One region of the Metabacillus sp. Hm71 genome, then DNA from elsewhere that is predicted to be linked to it. Evidence: riboswitches for the same ligand, from Rfam matches in the RefSeq annotation. Region 1 holds a riboswitch; each other region holds the start of a gene.
The links. Region 1 has a riboswitch for thiamine pyrophosphate ahead of ACSVDH_RS09605 (acetylornithine deacetylase). Riboswitches for the same ligand answer to the same signal wherever they lie in the genome.
Positions count from the first base shown of each region.

Region 2: linked by a shared signal. The riboswitch ahead of tenI (thiazole tautomerase TenI) and the one ahead of ACSVDH_RS09605 (acetylornithine deacetylase) in region 1 are both predicted to bind thiamine pyrophosphate.
Region 3: linked by a shared signal. The riboswitch ahead of thiM (hydroxyethylthiazole kinase) and the one ahead of ACSVDH_RS09605 (acetylornithine deacetylase) in region 1 are both predicted to bind thiamine pyrophosphate.
Region 4: linked by a shared signal. The riboswitch ahead of tenA (thiaminase II) and the one ahead of ACSVDH_RS09605 (acetylornithine deacetylase) in region 1 are both predicted to bind thiamine pyrophosphate.

Region 1 is NZ_CM200278.1:2,043,931-2,049,365, reverse strand. Features, by position in the region: gene ACSVDH_RS09615 (ABC transporter ATP-binding protein) at 1-468, opposite strand, end outside; gene tenA (thiaminase II) at 461-1,135, opposite strand; gene ACSVDH_RS09605 (acetylornithine deacetylase) at 1,181-2,461, opposite strand; TPP riboswitch at 2,589-2,692, opposite strand; gene ACSVDH_RS09600 (bile acid:sodium symporter family protein) at 2,775-3,755, opposite strand; gene ACSVDH_RS09595 (hypothetical protein) at 4,228-5,076, shown strand; gene ACSVDH_RS09590 (VanW family protein) at 5,108-5,435, shown strand, end outside.
Region 2 is NZ_CM200278.1:1,237,882-1,243,316, forward strand. Features, by position in the region: gene ACSVDH_RS06175 (nucleotide sugar dehydrogenase) at 1-213, shown strand, start outside; gene ACSVDH_RS06180 (DegT/DnrJ/EryC1/StrS family aminotransferase) at 277-1,368, shown strand; TPP riboswitch at 1,525-1,634, shown strand; gene tenI (thiazole tautomerase TenI) at 1,694-2,323, shown strand; gene thiO (glycine oxidase ThiO) at 2,307-3,419, shown strand; gene thiS (sulfur carrier protein ThiS) at 3,429-3,632, shown strand; gene ACSVDH_RS06200 (thiazole synthase) at 3,637-4,404, shown strand; gene ACSVDH_RS06205 (thiazole biosynthesis adenylyltransferase ThiF) at 4,404-5,420, shown strand.
Region 3 is NZ_CM200278.1:1,919,009-1,924,443, forward strand. Features, by position in the region: gene hutI (imidazolonepropionase) at 1-762, shown strand, start outside; gene ACSVDH_RS09030 (agmatinase family protein) at 767-1,741, shown strand; TPP riboswitch at 1,820-1,929, shown strand; gene thiM (hydroxyethylthiazole kinase) at 2,003-2,809, shown strand; gene thiD (bifunctional hydroxymethylpyrimidine kinase/phosphomethylpyrimidine kinase) at 2,834-3,649, shown strand; gene thiE (thiamine phosphate synthase) at 3,664-4,323, shown strand; gene ACSVDH_RS09050 (phosphotransferase) at 4,794-5,435, shown strand, end outside.
Region 4 is NZ_CM200278.1:1,685,291-1,690,725, reverse strand. Features, by position in the region: gene cobA (uroporphyrinogen-III C-methyltransferase) at 13-789, opposite strand; gene ACSVDH_RS08080 (dimethylarginine dimethylaminohydrolase family protein) at 995-1,846, shown strand; gene tenA (thiaminase II) at 2,170-2,862, opposite strand; TPP riboswitch at 2,975-3,080, opposite strand; gene ACSVDH_RS08070 (DUF4395 domain-containing protein) at 3,163-3,570, opposite strand; gene ACSVDH_RS08065 (hydroxypyruvate isomerase family protein) at 3,774-4,550, opposite strand; gene ACSVDH_RS08060 (carbohydrate ABC transporter permease) at 4,711-5,435, opposite strand, start outside.

The DNA of each region.
Region 1 (5,435 bases):
CAGAACCTCTGCGCCGCTTAGTATCGTACGCAGAAAAGACACCCTTTGCCTCATACCGCCAGATAAATCACTAGGGAAGCAGCCTTCCACACCTTTCAGACCGAACTCCTCAAGTAATACCAATACTCTCTTGTGTGCTTCTTTTTTGTTAACTCCTTTTATTTCTAAAGGAAGTGCAGCATTTTCGACAATTGTCCGCCATGGCAGCAGCAAATCCTGCTGGGGCATATACCCGACCTTCCCAAGTCGGTTTGAGTTCAGATTATTCCGCAAGAAAATTTCACCTTCTGTTGGATGCTCCAGTCCCGTAACCAACTTAAATAATGTGCTTTTCCCCGATCCACTTGGACCTATAATACTAACGAACTCTCCTTCATTAATCTGAATATCAAAATCTTTTAAGATGGGCGCTTTTGCTTCATCATAACGAAAGGTTACATGTTGAAATTTCAGTACTGGATCACTCATCGATTGGCCACATCTCTTCGTTATAAGCCATATCCCAAAACATGTATTCGAATCGAGTTGTATTGAGGAAGATCTCCTCCAATTTTTCCAGCTCTGCCTCCGGCTTTCCCTCTGCTACCTGATCCAATAACTCTATACACCATGTTGCAAGCTGCCCAAACTCATCTGATGCATACATATTGATCCACTCTCCATAAAACTCGTGCTCGCTTGCACCCTCGATTTTTTTTAGCTCCTTGCCAATTTCCCAATAACTCCACATACAAGGAAGCAAGGCTGCAACAAGCTCTGCAAGTGTACCATTCTGGCTCACATGTAACATATAATGTGTGTATGCAAGTGTGGTTGGCGATGGTTTTGCTGTTTCCAGCTCCTCAACAGAAATATCAAATTTTTTTGCATATTGCCGATGAAGCTCCATTTCTTCATTTAACGTTGCATCTAGTAATTTGGCAAATTTCCCCATTACCTTAAGGTCTGTCGCTTTTACAGCACCTAAAGCAAAAACCTTTGCATATTCAATTAAATACAAATAATCCTGAACCATATAAAACCGGAACTTTTCCTTTTCCAACGTACCATTTCCCATTTTTTGAACAAACGGATGGGCATGATTACGATTCCATATTGGCAGTACCTTGTAATAAAGCCTTTGACTAAAATTCATCCTTTAACCTCCTAAATTTCATGAGCTTTACCTCTTGAAGCTTAATCAAGCTCGTTCAGTATGACACCATTCATAAATAAAACGTAAAATAACCTTTGTATAAGAAATAAGCTGGTCAATAGAAAGCTTCTCATTTATGGCATGGGCATTTTGCAAATTGCCAGGTCCATAAATCGCTGTCGGAATTCCTGCCTCACCTAACCAGCCGCCATCTGTTACCGAAGGGGAAACATCGACAATTGCCTGATCGTTTAATATAGCCTGGTGTGCCGATGCTAATTGCTTTACACCGAGATGGTTAGGATCAACCTCTAGTGATGGAAAGATTTCCCCGCGATCAACAATCATTGACTTCCCGCCCCATTCAAATGAAGGCGGATTTTCTCTAAGCCAAGGATCAGCGTTTGCCACATGCTGTATATGTGTTTCAATTTCGTTGATGATTTGCTCATACGTCTCATTTGGATAATAGTGTACCGTGATCCAAAGCCTGCATTCGTCAGCTATGAAAGCCGCATGCCGCCCACCTTCAATAACTGCAGGGTTTATCGTATTCGTTCCAGACATAAAACCCGGATAGCTTTTCGTCACAGCCCAATGGCGTTCAAGCTCTTGCAGTCCTTGAATAATGTTTGTCATTTTCTCGATTGCACTCGCACCAAAGAGCTTTCCTCCAGCATGAATCATCTGCCTTCTTGTTGCATCATGAAAGGTTTGCGGGCTCTTTACTGTAATCCATCCAGTAATGACTCCACCTTGACCTTGAATATGTAAATCACTTGTGTCTACCACAACAGCAAAATCAGCCGCATACCCCTTTTTGCAACATTCTAATGTACCTGCCTCACCAACCTCTTCGCCAATGACCGACTGGAAAATTAAACTGCCAGGCAATTCAATCCCCGCTTCATGTATTAACTGGATGGCGAACAAAGCACCGGCTAAACCGCCTTTCATATCAGCTGCACCTCGACCGATGATATTCCCGTCTTTTACAACCGGATAAAAAGGGTCAACCTCCCACACTTCATCCTCACTGACTTCAGCTACGTCCATATGTCCATTAATGATCAAGCTGTTATACAGGTCTGATGAAGTCCCTTTACGAACACCTACAACATTTGGATCATTGGGGTAAACATCCCACATATCGATTGTAAAGCCTTTATCACTTAAAAAATCAGCAACAAATTGTTGGGCATCCTTAGTGTTTCTTGCAGGCGGTGCCGGTGTTTTATACTCGATTAGCCTTTTGAGCAATTCAATCAGCTCATCTTTTCTGGCATCAACTTGTTCAACTAATTGCTGAATATGATCTGCTGTCATTTTTTTCCTCCCAATCCTTTTCTCAGCTATAAAAAAACCACTTCTTATTTGAAGAAGTGGTTTGAACATACATACAAATTTATGTATAAACATTCGAAAAACATCGGGTTTTCCGAAGTTTCAAATATATTTTCAAACACCTCTTCCCTACGCTAGTATTATCTAGATCAGGTAATAAGGGTCAAGGCACCATGCCTCTCTCAGCTTTTAAAAGCTCCCCTAGTGGTGAAATCTATTAACTTAATTTCTAAATTGATTATATTATTTTTAACACAATCTTTCCTTTTTGGCAACAGATTAAAATAAATCCCCTTTATAAACCGCTAACATTGTTCACAAACTGTTTATTTGCATGAAAAATGCGATCCTCATATCTTTTAAATAAATATCCAAAGATCGATGCCAATACTTGCTGAAACAGCATCCCAATAATAACTGGAACAGCGACAGCAGCTGGAAAATATTGCACGGCAATAACAGCCCCGGCACTGATATTACGCATTCCGCCAGTAAAGATCATCGCTACTTTTGTTTCCCGATCTCTTTTTAACCAGTTTGCTACTATCCATGTAAGTAAATATCCAAAGAAAGCAAGAATAAAAACTGTGACAGCAATAATAACCAACTTCACTGTTATATCTGATAAATATGGTGCTACTACAGCTCCATTAATCATAACAACAATTGCAAGACCCAACTTAGAAAACGGGGCTAGTGTTTTGCTTACTTGAACGCTTTTCTCTTTAAATAGATGATTCAACAACATTCCTACTAAAGATGGTAAAACGACCATATATAACAATCCGTACATAATCGATAACGTACTAATGTCTACTTTCTGCCCAACAAGGAAAGAAAGAGTATGCGGCACAAGGAATGGAGAAAGAATCGTATCAAGCAAAATAATCGAAAGGGCCAATGCAATATTTCCTTTATAAATCGTTACCCAGATGAAGCTTGTTATACCTGTAGGAATAACAGCAGCAAGTACAAGACCGGTCAATATTAAAGGATCATTTGCAAAGATAAGATGTCCTGCCCCCCAAGCAATAACTGGCATTCCTATATGCAAAACAAATAAAATAATTAGTAATGGAAGCGGACTTTTTAATACACCTTTAAGGGAAGAAAAGTTCGAGTTGAGACTACCAGAGAAAGTAATAAAAGCAAAAATCCAAGGGATTAAAAATGAAAAAAACGAAAAATGATTAGCAAACATCACGCCCAAAATGACGCTTGCAGGCGTAAGAAATGGCATAAACCTTTCAAGCTGCCGATTAAAAGTTTGAAGCATTAAGCATTCTCCTATTCTAATAAAGAACAATTATTTGAGTAAATTTGTTTATTTCCTTTGTCATTTCCTTCCCCTAGTGAATATTTCTTTACGTAAATTTTAACACATTACACAAAAAAAGTAGCCTCTTTATCCTTTAAAGAGTCGCTACTTTATAAGATCACTGTTTGTTAAAGAAAAAATTAATGGTCAATTGCATCACAGACCAAACTGCTAAATGGTTATTAAAAGCGTTATTTTTATATCACCCATTAATTTTTTCAATTCAAGAATATTGTAAGACAATTAAAAATGTAAGTCAATTTATTTTTGCCAATTAACCAAAAAATTTGAAATCATCATAGCTTCAGTTAGGACGATCATGTTGTTGATCTTCTTTCATTTTCCATTTTTATTCAAGTAATGTTTTCTCTAACAAAGCACAAACTAAGCTTACTAAAAAAGAAACTAGTTACGGAGATGACATGATATTGTGAAAAGTTATGTTTTTAGCATTGGATTATTCATTTTTATGATTTGTTTTTCAGAAGAAAAGACATTTGCTGCTTCTATCGAAAATAGACAAGCTCCAATAAGTTTCCAAATAACCCTTCAAAATTGGGAAGCAGTCAATCATATTTTGCCGAAAAAATCAACCTTTACTGTTATTGATGTGGAAACTGGTAAGAGCTTTGAAGTACAGCGAAGGGCTGGCAGCAGGCATGCAGATGTACAGCCCATTACCAAAAAAGACACGAAGATTATGAAAGAAATCTATGATGGAAGATGGAGTTGGCGAAGAAAAGCAGTCTTAATTCTAGCCAATGACAGCTTAATCCCTGCCTCTATGCATGGAATGCCGCACGGTGCTGGAGCGCTTCAAAATGGATTTCCCGGTCATTTCTGTATTCATTTTCCTGGAAGCACAACTCATCGGTCGGGGAAAGCCGATCTCTCTCACCATGTGATGATTTTAAAGGCTGCTGGGAAAATTGACGACTATTTTACAAGCCTTCAAGCAGAGCAATTAATAAATGTATTTCTAGTAACGATTAAAAACCAAGACCAAAAATTGGCAGAAAAAATCTCGATAAGTAATCAAAAAAAATGGAAACAAAAACTTAATAATATTGAACAAATCGAAGCCATACAGTGGTCGCTACCACAAACAACAAATAAAGAAACTCGCTACTCATTAGTCACTCAAATTCCTGTTGAGATAAAAATGTTTATTAAGGAACGTGGAGCTGTTAAAACAAACTTAGTTTTTACATTGATGAGAACATCTCCTCTTTCACCATGGAAAGTAAATATTGATCCATTGCTATCTTCCATTAACTAATTTTAAGAAAACAATAAGAGGTGGGGCATAAATGAAAATGATTTTGGTGCTATTATTGCTGGCTTTACAGCCTGACACTATTTCTGAAGAGATTTCATTAACCTTTGAGGGTGAAAAAATAAGCAGTATTCATCGCTCAGAATATGCTCTGCCTCCTTTTGGCCAATCCATGATCGATCACGAAAAATATAGTGAACTCGAGAAAAAACTTGAAGCAGCTGTTTTTAAAATGCCAACAAATGCAACCATTGATGAACATGGACATTTAGTAAGTGAAAAAATGGGCTATCAGCTTAACAAGGAGAAATTCAAGGAAGCGTTTTATCAGTCGTTTTATATGAAAGGTACTACTTCAATAG
Region 2 (5,435 bases), 810 kb from region 1:
GAGATCTCATCTTATGGGGTTACTCCTTTATCATTGGAGGATGAGATGGTAAAAAATATTGACATAATCATATTACAGGCATTTCATGATGAATATAGAGAATTAAAGTTTGAAAACTTTTCAAATTGTAAGCTGATCATAGATGGACGAAATGTTTTAAATAAAAATGAAATTGAAAAATTAGGGATTGAATATAAAGGTATAGGTAACTAATTAAAATTTCAATGATGTAAAGGGATAAAATATAGATAAAGGCAGGTTTTTAAAGTGATTCCCATGCTTGATTTAAAGAAGGAATTAGAATTGATAAAGGAACCAATCTATAAGGCTGTTAAAGAAGTTCTTGATAGTGGTTCTTATATTTTAGGGAGTAAGGGAAAAGAGCTTGAAAATTGTATAGCTAAGTATATTAAAACCTCTTATGCGATTGGAGTAGCAAATGGAAGTGATGCCCTTCTTTTAGCACTTAAAGCGCTAAAAATTGGGGAGGGAGATGAAGTTATTACAACTCCTTTTACTTTTTTTGCTACTGCAGAATCTATTGCACTCTCAGGTGCAAAACCAGTATTTGTAGATATTGATCAAAATACTTATAATATTGATCCTAAAAAAATAGAGGAAGCAGTAACGTCGAAAACCAAAGCTGTAATTATTGTCCATTTATTTGGATATCCTGCAGAAATGGATTCAATTATGGACATTGCTAAAAAACATAATCTTAAAGTTATAGAAGATGCTTGTCAGGCAATTGGTACAGAATATAAGGGGAAAAGAGTTGGATCTATCGGTCATGTGGGGTGTTTTTCATTTTTTCCATCTAAAAATTTAGGGGCTTTTGGAGACGCTGGGATGATAGTTACCAACGAAAGAGATTTATATGAAAAAATCATTGAACTAAGAAATCATGGTAGTAGTAAACATAAATATATTCATAAAGTAATTGGTCATAACAGTCGATTAGATGATATTCAAGCTGCTATTTTAATTGAAAAATTAAAATACTTGGATGAGTTTTTAAAAAGAAGAAGAGAAATTGCTAAAAGATATACCGAGAAACTAAATAGAATCGTAAAAACCCCATCAATATTCCAAGCCAGAGAGCATACTTTCCATCAATACTGTATAGAAACCAATAAACGTGATGAACTATCTCTATTTTTAAATAATAAAAATATTGCTACAGCTATCTATTATCCAATTCCACTTCATCTTCAAGAAGCATTCAAATATTTAAAGTATAAAGAAGGCGATTTTCCTATAACAGAGAATATTTCAAAAAGGATTTTAGCTCTCCCTATTTACCCAGTATTAACACTTTCGGAACAGAAAAGAATTATATCGAGCATTAAAGAGTTTTTTGAAAAATAATAGAGTTTAGATAAAAATTTAATCTAGTTAAATTATATATAGATAGTAAAAAATCTGAACTGTTTTTCAGGACCTGAAAGAACTTGAGCTTATTTGATGAATTTTTTCTTGAAAGTTGAGAAACATTTGGTATGATAGAGATAAGTAAATAATGATGAAAACCGCTAGGGGATCCCCAATTGAGGGGCTGAGATTAAAGTGTTTCTTTTAAACCCTTATAACCTGATCTGGTTTGTACCAGCGTAGGGAAGTGGAATTACGGCATATTCTAATTATGTATGTAAACCACTTTCTTACCTATAGGAAAGTGGTTTTTTTATTGGAAGTGAAAAACTTGGAAATTCATGTCATTACAGATGGGAAGCAAACGGTTGAGGAATTAACGAAACAAATCTTACGCTTTCACGAAGAAGCAGATTATATTCACATTCGTGAAAGAACGAAAACAGCCTCAGAACTAATGGAAATTGTTTCAATTCTGATAACCGGTGGAGTCCCTAAGAAAAAGATTGTGATCAATGATCGCGTTGATGCAGCAATATTAAACGATTTATTTAATATCCATTTGCCTGGTCATAGCTTTTCCATTGAAAAGGTAAGAAAGCTAAGACCATCCTTAAGGATTGGCCGTTCGGTTCATTCTCTGCAGGAAGCAATAGAGGCTGAAGAAGCTGGTGCAGATTATTTGTTGTTTGGACACGTGTTTACAACTAACTCAAAGGCTGGTCTAGCACCACGGGGCATACCTCAATTCGCTGAAATATGTGAAAGGATCGAAATTCCGGTTATCGCCATTGGCGGAATGACCCCTGAAACTGTTCAAAAGCTTTCGGGATTAAAGGCTGGCGGGGTTGCGGTGATGTCCTATGTTATGTCAAGCAGTGAACCTCGTCATGCCTTGCGGGAAATTAAGAAAAGCTTAACGGAGGTGAAATCAAATGAAAAAGCATTATGATGTAGGCATCATCGGCGGCGGAATCATTGGTCAATCGATAGCCTATCAGCTGGCGAAAGAGGGCGTATCTGTCCTTGTGTTAGAGGGAAATAAGATCGGTACCGGGGCAACAAGAGCTGCGGCAGGGATGCTTGGTGCAAACTCTGAGCTTGAAAATAATGATGCCTTCTTTCAGTTCGCAAAGGAGAGTCAGCGCCACTATCGTGTCCTGAGGGATGAGCTTTCAGAATTATCGCAAATTAATATTCAGCTTGTCGATAAAGGCATGTACAAGATCGCCATGACGGATGCTGAAGCACGTTCCTTAAAAGAAGCGGTAACACAATATGAAACAGTAGCATGGCATGAAAAAGAAACAGTGCTTGAGCATGAGCCAATGTTATCTGCAGGGATTAAAGGGGCCCTTTACATCCCAGAGGATGGCCATGTTTCACCAAAACATGTTTGTGCGGCTTTTGCAAAGTCTGCTAGTTTGCTAGGTGCAACTATTTTAGAGAATACTCCTGTCCATACAATCAAGAAGAGTGCTGCAAACGAATATATGCTTTCTACCCCGCTTGCCGATTTCACTTGCAGCAAGGTTGTTGTCGCAAATGGCGTTTGGAGCGGGCACTTTTTTAACCAGTTGGGTATTAACGCTGGGATGAAGCCTGTAAAAGGAGAATGTCTTTCTGTAAAAAGCAATCAAATCGGCTTAGAGCGAACGATTTTTTATGATCATTGTTATATCGTTCCAAAGGGTGATGGCAGATTTGTTATCGGGGCAACTATGGTTGAGGATGATTGGAGTACTGAGCCGACAATCGGAGGAATCCAGTCTCTTATTGAAAAAGTGGCACCACTCTTGCCGGAGTTAAAATCAGCTCAACTGGTTGAGACATGGGCTGGATTAAGGCCGCAATCACATGATGGAAAACCATATATTGGTCAGCATCCTGAAGGAGAACAGATTTATTTTGCAACAGGACATTATCGAAACGGTATCCTTTTAGCCCCGCAAACAGGGATGATGATAAGGGATCTGATTTTGAACAGGCAGCAAAATGAAGACTATATAAGGGCATTTTCGATCAACCGAATTTATGTACAGGCGTGAGGTGGGAAAATGAGCATTAAGTTAAATGGAGAAATTGTCGAGCTGGGAAATGATGTTACGACGATTCAGCAACTGCTAGCACATTACAAGCTGGAGGACCGTCTTGTCATTGTCGAGCATAATCGAGAAATTATTTTAAAAGATCAATATGAAACGACATCAATCCAAAACGGTGATGAAGTTGAATTTGTTCATTTTGTAGGAGGAGGATGAGCCAATGTTAAACATTGCAGATAAACAATTTAACTCAAGATTATTATTGGGAACTGGGAAATATCCGTCATTTGAAATTCAAAAGGAAGCTGTTGCACAATCAGAGGCAGAAATCCTAACGTTTGCGGTTCGCCGTATGAATATCTTTGAAGCATCACAGCCAAACTTTTTAGAGCAGTTAGATCTTTCTAAGTATACGCTTCTTCCAAATACAGCAGGGGCTAAAACGGCAGAGGAAGCAGTAAGAATTGCCAAGCTTGCAAAAGCATCTGGCTTATGTGATATGATAAAAGTTGAAGTCATTGGCTGCGACCGGTCGTTGCTTCCTGATCCAGTAGAAACATTAAAAGCTAGTGAAATGCTGTTAGAAGAAGGGTTTATTGTTTTACCATATACATCAGATGATGTTGTATTAGCAAGAAGATTAGAAGAATTAGGCGTTCATGCCATCATGCCTGGTGCTTCACCAATTGGATCTGGTCAAGGGATTTTAAATCCTTTAAATCTTAAATTTATCATTGAACAATCCAATGTTCCTGTCATTGTCGATGCAGGAATCGGTTCACCGGCAGATGCAGCACGTGCCATGGAGCTGGGAGCAGATGGCGTTTTATTAAATACAGCCGTTTCTGCGGCAAAGGATCCGGTGAAAATGGCCGTTGCCATGAAGCTTGCAATCGAGGCCGGAAGACTTGGCTTTGAAGCCGGCAGAATTCCTAAAAAGGAATATGCAACAGCAAGCAGTCCAACAGAAGGAATGATGACCACTTAATGGAGCGATATTCAAGACAAATCTTATTTTCGCCAATCGGGGAAAACGGGCAAGAAAAAATCAAACAAAAGCATGTGTTCATTGTCGGTGCCGGAGCACTAGGCACAGCAAATGCGGAAATGATTGCACGTGCCGGTATTGGGAAATTAACGATAATAGACCGCGATTATGTGGAATGGAGCAATTTGCAAAGACAGCAGCTTTATACAGAGGAAGATGCAAAAAATCGAATGCCAAAAGCAATAGCTGCTAAAACACGTCTTCAGCAAATTAATTCTGAAGTAGAAGTTCATGCCATTGTAGAAGATTTAACATCAGCCAATATAGAAGACTTGTTAGATGGTGTTGATGTGATCGTGGATTCAACAGATAACTTTGAAACAAGATTATTAATCAATGATGCTTCATTAAAGCATGGGATCCCGTGGGTATATGGCGGGTGTGTCGGCAGTTATGGTCTAACGTTTACGGTCATCCCAAATAAAACGCCATGTCTGCATTGTTTATTAAAGCATATCCCGTTTGATGGAATGACATGTGATACAGTTGGGGTTATTTCACCAATTGTCAGCATGGTTACCTCCCATCAAACAGCAGAAGTGTTAAAGCTGCTTGTTGGAGACGAGGAAAACCTGCGCAGCAAGCTTGTATCCTTTGACCTTTGGAAAAATCAATATTCATCGATCAACATGGAAAAGCTGAAAAATAAGGCTTGTCCTTCTTGTGGAACAAACCCTGTATATCCCTATTTATCGGCTGAAAAAGAAACAAAAGCAGCTGTTCTTTGCGGAAGGGATACGGTACAGCTTCGTCCAGGTACAGGGAAACAGATTTCCTTTGAGCAAATTTCCGAAAGAGTTAAACCAATTGCTGACGCGTTTTTAGAAAATCCATTTTTATTATCAATGACCTTTGGCAGTCATCGAATCGTTCTATTTAAGGACGGACGAGCCTTAATTCATGGGACGAAGGACATTGCTGAGGCGAAAAAGATTTATCATCGCTATGTTGGCTAAATAATATAGTAAGGA
Region 3 (5,435 bases), 120 kb from region 1:
ATGCAGCTTCGAGTCATGAAAAAGCTGCAAGAACAGCATGTGATCGAAATCGTGCCTACATTTATGGGGGCCCATGCTGTTCCTCCAGAATTTAAAGGCCGTGAAAATGAGTACGTTGATCATTTGATACATGACATGCTGCCTGTGATTGCAGAGGAAAAATTGGCAGAATTTCAAGATGTTTTTTGTGAAAAGGGTGTGTTTACCCCTGAACAATCAGAACGAGTGCTGGAAGCAGGGAAACGATTTGGATTTATCCCGAAAATCCATGCCGATGAAATCGAGTCTTATGGTGGAGCCGAATTAGCAGCGAAAATAGGAGCCATATCTGCTGAACATTTATTGAAAGCCTCAGAGGCAGGCATTCAAGCAATGGCTCAATCAGGAACAATTGCTTGCTTGCTCCCGGCAACCGCCCTTTATTTACGAGAAGCAGCAGCGGCGGGAAGAAAAATGATTGATGCGGGTGTGGCTGTGGCCATTTCAACAGATTGTAACCCGGGATCATCGCCAACAACATCTATGCCTCTAGTAATGAATTTAGCTTGTATCTCGATGCGTCTCACACCTGCCGAGGCATTAACAGCAGCTACTTTTAATGCGGCATGTGCGATTAACCGCCAGGATAAAGTCGGTTCACTTGAGGTTGGTAAACAGGCAGATCTCGTATTATGGAATGTGAAAAATTATCAGGAATTGCAATATTTATTTGGTGTCAACCATGTCAATTCAGTGTGGAAAAAAGGTGTAAAGGTGGTGTAGCAGCTTGAGTGAACATTTTTTAAAGCAGCCTGAATGGGTGTGGAATGTATCGGGGAATGAAATGCCGACATATGTTCATCATTGGGTTAGACCTCTTAGCGAACATAACCAACCTTTTGATTTGATCTTGTACGGTGCACCGATTTCCCGGTCTTCAATTAGTGTATCAGGAGCTTCTTTATATCCAACAGAATTTCGCATGATGTGGAAAAGTTTTGCAACCTATAATTTAGATGAAAATGTTGATCTGAATTCCTTTCGTGTTGCTGATGCGGGAGATGTAATGATGCATACAACAGATATTCTTTTATCACATCAGCGCATCCAAAGGTCAACTGCATTTCTTGCCGAACACTATCCAAACACACGAACATGCATGATTGGCGGTGATCATTCAACAACAGCCTGCGCTGTTCGCGGCATTAAAGAGGCATTTCCCGAAGACACGATTGGAGTGCTCCAGCTTGATACCCATCTTGATGTTAGGGACCCAAATGAATTAGGACCAGCAAATGGAACACCGATCCGTCAACTAATTGATGGTCACCACATCTTAGGTGAGCATGTTATCAATATCGGCTTGCATGGCTATTTTAATGCAAAGCCGTTAATTGATTATGCAAATGAACATGGTATACAAATGATAACTCTGAACCAAGCACGAGGGCATGGTTTAATAAAAACAATAAAGAGAGCATTAGACGAGTTATCAGGAAAAGCTGACCGAATTTATGTAACAGTTGATATGGATGTGCTGGATATTTCTGTTGCCCCTGGCGTGCCGGCGTCAACACCAGGAGGAATGTCTGCGAGTGAACTTTTTAATAGCTTATTAGAAATCGGCAAACATCCTTGCGTCAAACATATCGATTTTGTTTGTTTAGACCCAAGCAAAGATTCGCATGTTTCTGAAACAGTGAAGGTTGGAGTATATGCATGGCTGCAATTTATTACGGGCTTAATACTGCAGTCTAAATAAAGAATGAACCTGCCAATTTGTCATACTATTTAAATCAACCCTTGTTTTTTCTTGCTAGATTCAGTAAACTACCAATAAACTTATATTTTCGGGGGCTGGTGGAAGCTGGCTGAGATTGCAACTATTCCGTTGCTGACCGTTTAAACCTGTTGGATAATGCCAGCGTAGGGAATGTCATTAGGTATCTAAGAGCACTTTGCGCGGCATTGTGTTCTTTTTATTTTGCAGAAAAATGACCGAATAGCAGAAAGGAAAAGAAAGATGAAGGTTGAGCAAATAATTAATACATTTGAAAAACTTAAACAGCAAAATCCACTAGTTCATAATATTACGAATGTGGTTGTAACAAATTTTACCGCAAATGGTTTGTTAGCATTAGGTGCATCACCTGTTATGGCCTATGCAAAGGAAGAAGTTGCCGAAATGGCAAAACTAGCAGGTGCTTTAGTTTTAAATATTGGAACATTGACACATGATGAAATTGAAGCGATGGTGATTGCTGGGAAGTCAGCAAATCTTCATGATGTACCAGTTATCTTTGATCCAGTCGGTGCAGGAGCTACTGCCTATCGAACAGAAACAGCTCGGCGAATCGTTAAAGAATTAGAGATATCAATTTTACGAGGAAATGCTGCAGAAATTGCAAATGTTATTGGGGAAGCATGGACCATTAAAGGTGTTGATGCTGGACAAGGTTCCGGCAATACAATTGATTTGGCGCAAATCGCAGCGCAAAAATTAAATACTTTAGTCATTATAACTGGTAAAGAAGATGTCATAACAGATGGCCAACATACCTTTGTTGTCTATAATGGTCATCCTTTGCTAACCAAAGTGACAGGAGCCGGTTGTTTGTTAAGCTCAGTCGTTGGGGCATTTGCTGCAGTGGAAAAAGACTTGCTCCAGGCAGCGGTTGCAGCACTTACGACATATGGAGTTGCTGCTGAATTAGCAGCTGAAAAAACGGTTCAAGCCGGACCTGGAAGCTTTCAAATTGAATTTTTGAATCAATTGGCAAATGTTTCACCAGAAGATGTCAATCAGTTTGCTAAAATCGAAAAACTGTAAGATAAGATAAAGGAGAGAATGAAAATGGCTATAAAAAAAGCTTTGACAATTGCCGGATCAGATAGCGGCGGGGGTGCCGGTATTCAGGCCGATCTAAAAACCTTTCAAGAATTAAATGTATTTGGCATGTCAGCCATTACTGCGGTTACTGCACAAAATACACTTGGCGTGCATGGGGTCTATCCATTATCTGTTGAAGCAGTTGTTAATCAAATAGAAGCGATTGGGAATGACTTAGGAACAAATGCAGTAAAAACAGGGATGTTATTTAGCGGTGAAATCATCAAGGCTGTTGCTGAGGCAGTAAAAAAGTTTCAATGGGAACATGTTGTGGTCGATCCAGTCATGATTGCTAAAGGTGGAGCACCTTTATTACAAAATGAGGCAGTAGCTGCACTTAAACAATATCTTTTACCTTTAGCGATGGTTATCACTCCAAATATTCCTGAAGCAGAAGTTTTGGCCGATATGTCGATTCGAACAATGGATGACCGGTTGGAAGCAGCCAAACGCTTGTATCAATTTGGTGCAAAGTATGTTGTGATCAAGGGCGGTCATGATGAGGGGGAAGAATTAGTCGATATCTTATATAATGGCGAAGAGTTTACTTATTATAAAGGTAAGCGAATTGCAACGAAGAATACCCATGGTACAGGCTGTACATTTGCTGCAGCCGTTACGGCAGAACTTGCAAAAGGGAATACGGTTGAACAAGCCGTTCAAACAGCAAAAAACTTTATTCAAGCTGCAATTGAGGATGACTTAGAAATTGGTAATGGCCATGGCCCAACCAATCACTGGGCTTACCAACAACGGCAGCAAGCAAAGATTCGACAATAAAGGGGAGATTCGGTTTGGACAGAATTTCAAGAAGAGAAATGAATGAGTTATTGCGATTATATTTTATTATGGGCAGTAATAACTGTAAAATAGACCCACAAGTTGTACTTGATCAAGCGATCAAAGGGGGAATAACATTATTTCAGTTTAGAGAAAAAGGAACAGGTGCTTTCACAGGTGCTGAAAAAGTTGAACTTGCTAAACAATTACAAGCTATATGTAAAAACTATTCAATCCCTTTTATCGTAAACGATGATATTGAGCTGGCCCTTGCCATTAACGCTGACGGGGTTCATATTGGACAAGATGATGCATCAGCGGAGGAAGTAAGACAGAAGATCGGAAATAAAATTTTAGGTGTATCCGCTCATAATCTAGATGAGGTTGAAAAGGCGATCGCAGATGGAGCAGATTATGCAGGAATTGGACCAATCTACTCGACAAAAACAAAAGAGGATGCAAAAACAGCACAGGGAACAGCAATTATTAAGGAAGTTCGTAAAAAAGGCATTGATTTGCCAATCGTTGGAATTGGCGGGATTACGTCCGAAAATGCAGCACCAGTGATCGAAAGCGGGGGCAACGGTATTTCCGTCATTTCAGCAATTAGTCTTGCAGAAAATCCAACAGAACGTGCTAGCGAGCTTAGATCAATTGTTGAACAGCTTTTATAGAAACTAATAATTATAAAGAGGAGGACATCTCCAAAAGGATTAACCCTTTGGAGATGTCCTCATTTTTATAATAATATCAGAATTTATATATTTTCTTAACATAGCTTGCGTTTCGAATCTAGCTCCAGGCGCCATCGGCTCTAGGGTCTAGTCAAACAGGAATAGAAGGTAAAGAACACCTTCTATTCCTGTTCGCCTTTTGCTTGTCGCCGAATGCTTAGCGCCTTGCGCTTTTTTTAAAGTTTAATAAATAAAATTTTAACCTAGTTTTTGTGTCTAGCTCCAGCGCCTAGCACCTCTTGGGTCTAGCCACTCATGAATTGAAGGCAAAGAACGCCTTCTATTCATGAGCGTCTTATTTGCCCTAGGCTGATCAAGGCGCTTACTCATTCCTTATGAAGGAAATAGAAAACTTAAGTAGAAGTATGGGATAAAGAGGTTTGATCCAATAATAAAGGTGGGGTGCTATTATGGAATTATCTACAAAGCTAATAAATATAATCAAAAGCAGCTATGGGATTGATGAGATCCTCGACTTCCAGCGCTTAGAGGGCGGGTATTGGAATGATGTATTTAAAATGAAAACAAAAAATGAAATGTTCGTGTTGCGAATAAGCCACCGTTCAACGAAAAAAGAAGGCCTAATGTATGAGCATATGTTACTGAACTATATGAATAAACAGATCAAGGAAATTCCCGCCCCAATAAAGCTCCACGACACGACAACATTCTTTTTTCATGAAGGCAGAATCATGTCCTTATATCCTTTTATGGAGGGAGCAATTCCGGAAAAAACGAAAGCAACGAGAAATGCAGCCGCAGAAATGCTGGCAAAATTACATGTGGCAGCCCAACGATTTCCGAGCGAAAAACAAAATCCAGGACACACCTCCGTTAGACACCTCAATTGGAATCATAATCATATGTGGAATTGGGAAAAGCTTAAACGTCAGTTGGAGAAGCATGCACACCTCCTTTTCACATCACATAATGATCATCCATCCCAGCATGAGAATATAACTAAGTTGATTACGATGCGCAAAGAAATAGAACGACAAAAGGAAGAAATCTCACAATGGATTGTTCAGTTATCCAATACAAATCCTGAATTA
Region 4 (5,435 bases), 360 kb from region 1:
AACAGCGCTATTTTACATTTCTTCTTTATCATGATCGATAAGATCCTCAAACCATTTTATTTTCTCGCGCAATTCAGCAACCTGACCAACTAAAACAATGGCAGGGTGTGTGATTTGATTTTTCTGCACTTCATCAACAATTGTCGCTAACGTTCCGGTAATTGCGACTTGTGAGGGGGTTGTTCCCCATTGGATAACCGACACTAGGGCTTCAGGACTTTTGCCGTATTCGATTAGCTTCTCGCAAATATAGGGTAAATTTTTAATTCCCATATAAAAGGCGATCGTATCGATTCCTTTTGCTAATGCTTCCCAATTAATCGTGTCTGTCTTCTTCTCTTCGCGGCCATGTCCTGTCACAATCGCAAATGATGAAGCAAAATCTCGATGTGTGACTGGTATCCCCGCATAAGCAGGTGCTGCAATACCAGAGGTAATACCTGGAATTACTTCATAAGGGATGCCGTTATTTCTTAACACCTCTGCCTCTTCGGCACCGCGGCCAAACACAAAAGGATCTCCGCCTTTTAAGCGGACAACCTCTTTCCCCGCAAATGCCTTCTCCACTAACACTTCATGAATCTGTTCTTGGATGAGTTCATGCTTTCCGGGCAGCTTGCCACAATAAATAAGCTCAGCGTCTTTTTTTGCATGCTTTAATAAATCCTTGCTTATCAGACGATCGTATACAATAACATCCGCCTTTTGAATGCATTCCAATCCGTACACAGTAATGAGCTTTGGGTCACCAGGACCAGCTCCAACTAAATAGACTTTCCCTATACTCACTGCTTCAACCTTCTTCCATAACCTTGATGATCATTTTGAATGTAGTTCATTTCTTTACAAGCTATTATAAGTGAAAAACACTCTAAAGTGGAAAAATATCAAAGAAATCCTGCATTTTTATTTGAAATTATCCTTAAATAAGAAGTTTTATTAAAAGCCAGAAAGGGCATATTACAACTAATCGCTTTTTGTTTGGAGGATACAAATGAATACAAAACCAGAATACATAAAAACTTCTTGTTTTAGTGAATATGATACCTTAAAAAGGGTTGTTTTATGTTCACCTGAATTTATGACGATTAGAGAACCAATTAATGAAACGCAAAAACAGTATTTAAAAGAAAATATTGATACAAAACTTGCAATGGAACAGCATCAACAATTTGTTGAAACCCTTCAACAAAACGGGATTGAAGTGCTGTTATTGCCCCCTTTAAAAAAATTTCCTGAGCAGGTTTTTACCCGTGATATCGGGTTTACTCTCGGAAATCAAGTATTTGTGGCAGAAATGGCACATGATGTTCGCAAAGGTGAAGAAAGACCTTTTGTGGATTTGCTGGAAAAGGAAGAAATGACATACACCAATCTTATCGGTGATAAAATTGAAGGCGGGGATGTGATCATTGATCGCAACACCATTTATGTAGGGATAAGTAATCGTACAAATGAAACGGCTATAAAACATTTACAAAGTTTATTGCCTTCTTTCGAAGTAATTGCGATCCCTTTCACCGATACATATTTACATTTAGACTGTGTCTTTAATATCTTATCTCCAAATGAAGCTTTAATTTTCCCAGGAGAAATTGAGCCTGAAAAAGGAAAAATCTTGGCAAGCCGTTATGATTTAATCGAGGTTTCAAAAGAGGAACAAGCAACATTAGGTACAAACGTCCTCTCGATCGGTGAGAAACGCGTCATTAGTCTTCCTATAAATAAGCAAGTGAATCAAAGGCTTAAAGAGCGCGGTTACCAAGTGATCGAGGTCGATATTACCGAAATTATCAAATCCGGAGGAGCTTTTCGCTGCTGTACACTTCCGTTAGTTCGGGAGTAAGGGAATTCGTAAAAATGAATAATCTTGATAAAGCTTCTTAATAATTTTTTTACCCATAAGAAAAATAAATTGTTGAGAAAGTACATGTTTAAAAAACACGTACTTTCTCAACAATCTGACCCTAGGGCAGTGATAAAATGCCTCCTGTATTTAGTGCAAACATGATGTGATACTTAAAATTCCAAGTCGTATGTACTAAACTCTATTAGTGTCTTTTGATATTAAAACTCCTCCTTGTGCTGATATTTTAGGTTTGCGAGCCAAAAATATTTTAGCACCGTGGAAGAGTTTTTTTAATACCACGCTGAAAGCTTTTTGGAACCCTAGTTTGCATACTGTTCTTTCCCCTTTTCATCCACTGGCCAATTTTCTAATGTATAAGCCATCTCCCAAAATGAGTATTCATATTGACTGCTAATAATAAAATGCTGTTTCATCCGTTCTCTGTCCGCTTCTGTCACGGTTTCAGCAATGGCATCTAAACGGGCAATTTGTTCCTCTACTAAAGTGCGGAACCAGTCAGAACCGTAGGCCGCAATCCATTCTTGATAAATGGGCTCTTCCGGCTTGGATCCTTTTAAATGTTCGCCAATTTCATAATAAAGCCAATAGCACGGCAAAATCGCTGCAATAATATCCCCTAAATGGCCATCATATGCAGCACGATACAAGTGCGATGTATATGCATAAGCAGTCGGTGCAGGTATAAAAGCAGCTTTTTCTTCTTCAGTAATACCTAATTTTTCGGAAAAGTTCCGATGTAAAGAAAGTTCCGCCTGATAGGTACCCTGTGCATGATGTGCCATACGGCTCGTCGTTTGAAGATCGGTTGCTTTCGCTGCTCCTAATGCTTGCACTCTGGCAAAATGGCTTAAATAATAGGAATCTTGCAGAACATAATAACGGAAACACTTTAAATCTAAGCTTCCTTCCCCCAACTTTGTCACAAATGGATGATGAAAACTTGCTTCCCAAATGGCATTCGCTTCTTTGCGCAGCAACTGAGAAAATGACATGTTAATCCCTCCTAGAATAAATGACAGGACCATAAAAATGAAAAAACCACTTTTTTCATACGTAAAGAAAGTGGTTTGGAATTCATTTTAATAACTAAAAGAACATACAAATGTCCCGTCACTTCCACTTTCCTACGCTGGCATCACCCAGATCAGGTTCTAGGGTCTCAAAGGTCACTTTGATCTCAGCCTTTCAATGGGCTCCCCTAGTGGATAGGTACCTACTATTAACTTTTCACTCTGACATTAACCATATCACAACTTTAGAAACTGTCAATTCTTTTTTCTATTTACATAGATTCAAACTTGTTTTCGTCTATGTTTCCACATAAGATAGCGATAGCGAATCGTACACCCAATACAAAATCCCATTAATGCAATACCTGCTGCTAAAGCAACCATAATACTAAAAATGACGCCTAATAATTCGTAACCAAAATAAAAGGATAATAATGATACACCTAAACATACTGTGGCTATCCATTGATTAAATAATTGTTGATCACGATCTTCTAGTACATATTGAGAATGTGGTTTTTTTAAGAATTTTTGCCCTATTATTATTACAAAGTTACGTTTTGTAATAAGGGTTAAAACCCCAATGATAAACGGAATAAATAATAACCATCTATAAAACAAAAGGGAAAAGAGAACAGTGACAACAATAAATGCCTGATTTGTTTGAACGAGTGGTTTAGGAATGTTCATATTAATACCTCCTTATATTAAATTAAATATGTCGTGTAACAATATATTTATTATTATAACAATGAAAGAATTCGAAAAAAAAAACTAAAAAAAGGTCCTATTAAATATAAGGACCTGGCTACGGTACAAGGTGATTTTTTCCAAATCCCATTTTTTATAGGATTTAGACTAATAATAATTATTTTTTCATTTACATCAATACCTTACACAGCTAACGGCTCGACATGCCTTAAAATCGTCTGTTTAAACTCCTCCAATGCTTTGTCAGTATCAATTGTATATCCACATTCCAGACCAACAAATCCGTCATAGCCTGTTTCCTTGATCGCATTTAAGATGTTTATATAATTCAATTCACCTGTTCCCGGCTGCTTGCGGCCTGGATTATCAGCAATATGGTAATGGTTGATCCGGTCGATATAGTTTGTGGCATTGCGAATCACATTGCCTTCTGTGATCTGTTGGTGATAAACGTCAAAAACAAGCTTAACATTCGGACTATTAACCAGATCAATAACAGCTGCCGCTCCATCTGAATATTGAAGAAAATGTCCATGATGATCAACAAGACCGTTTAATGGCTCTACCTCTAATATGATGCCAGCCTCCTCGCAAAGCTGGGCACATTGTTTCAATGTTTCAACCATTGCGTTCCTTTGAATTTCACGTGGAACACCTTCGATCACATTCCCTGTTTGGGTAATAATTGATTTTGTGCCAAGTATTTTACAGGCATCTATCGTTTGTTTTAATTCAGCTAGATATTCGTCACGTCTCGTTTCATCTACTAAATTAAAAATCTTTGTACATGTAGCAATAATTCCTACACCTATTCGTTCTTGTTCCCTTACCACCTGCTTTAGATCTAAATCCCACCAGCCGTAATACTCCAGACCATGAAATCCATGTTCCTTCACCTTTTCAAGATGGTAAATCACATCTTTCTCTTTATAGGCTCCAATGCATAGCGAGTATTTCATGTATGTGACAACTCCTTCAAAATAATTGACTACACAGTTTCTGCTGATTTTTTTCAGCCAATGTGACTTCATGCGTTATAAGGGCTTCTTGATTGTCTGTTAAGTTGTGAATAGCGTTAATAAAGACTTCATCCTCTACTAAACAACCTTAAGCAATCGATTAATCTTTAATCGCACCTGCTGCAATACCTGAAATAAACTGACGGCTGACAAACATAAATAAGATAATCAATGGAAGAGTCGCCAATAAAGTTCCTGCCATGACCATACCATAATCTGTGTTATAAATCCCATTTAATTGAGATAAAGTCACCTGTAAAGTATGTTTAGTCGGATCATTTAAGACGACTAACGGCCATAAATAATCATTCCACATGCTGATGAATGAGAAAATTCCCAGAAAAGCTAATGCAGGCCTCAATATTGGCAAGGCGATGTTCCAATATAAACGAAAGTTATTACAGCCATCCAATCTGCCGGCATCAAGCAGGCTATCGTGAATCGCTTCTTCTGAGTATTGCTTGATCCAGAATATCCCGAATGCATTCGCTAATCCAGGAATAATTAACGCCTGAAAGGTGTCGACCCAGCCAATCTTTGAAATCATGATGTATGAAGGAACAAACGATAGCTGAGACGGAATCATCATCGTAATCAAAAGTGAGGTAAAGAGAAACTTTTTCCCAGGAAATTGAAATTTAGCAAAGGTAAATCCTGCAAGTGAACAAAAGAATAAAATAGCGAGAGCTTGAGTTGTCGAAACAAAGATCGTGTTTACAAAGGATTTAAAGAAATCTACATTTTGCAAAACATTATTGATATTTGTAAACAGTTCCGAACCAAAGACAAGCTTAGGCGGAAATCTTAGAATATCGCTTGTCTTAT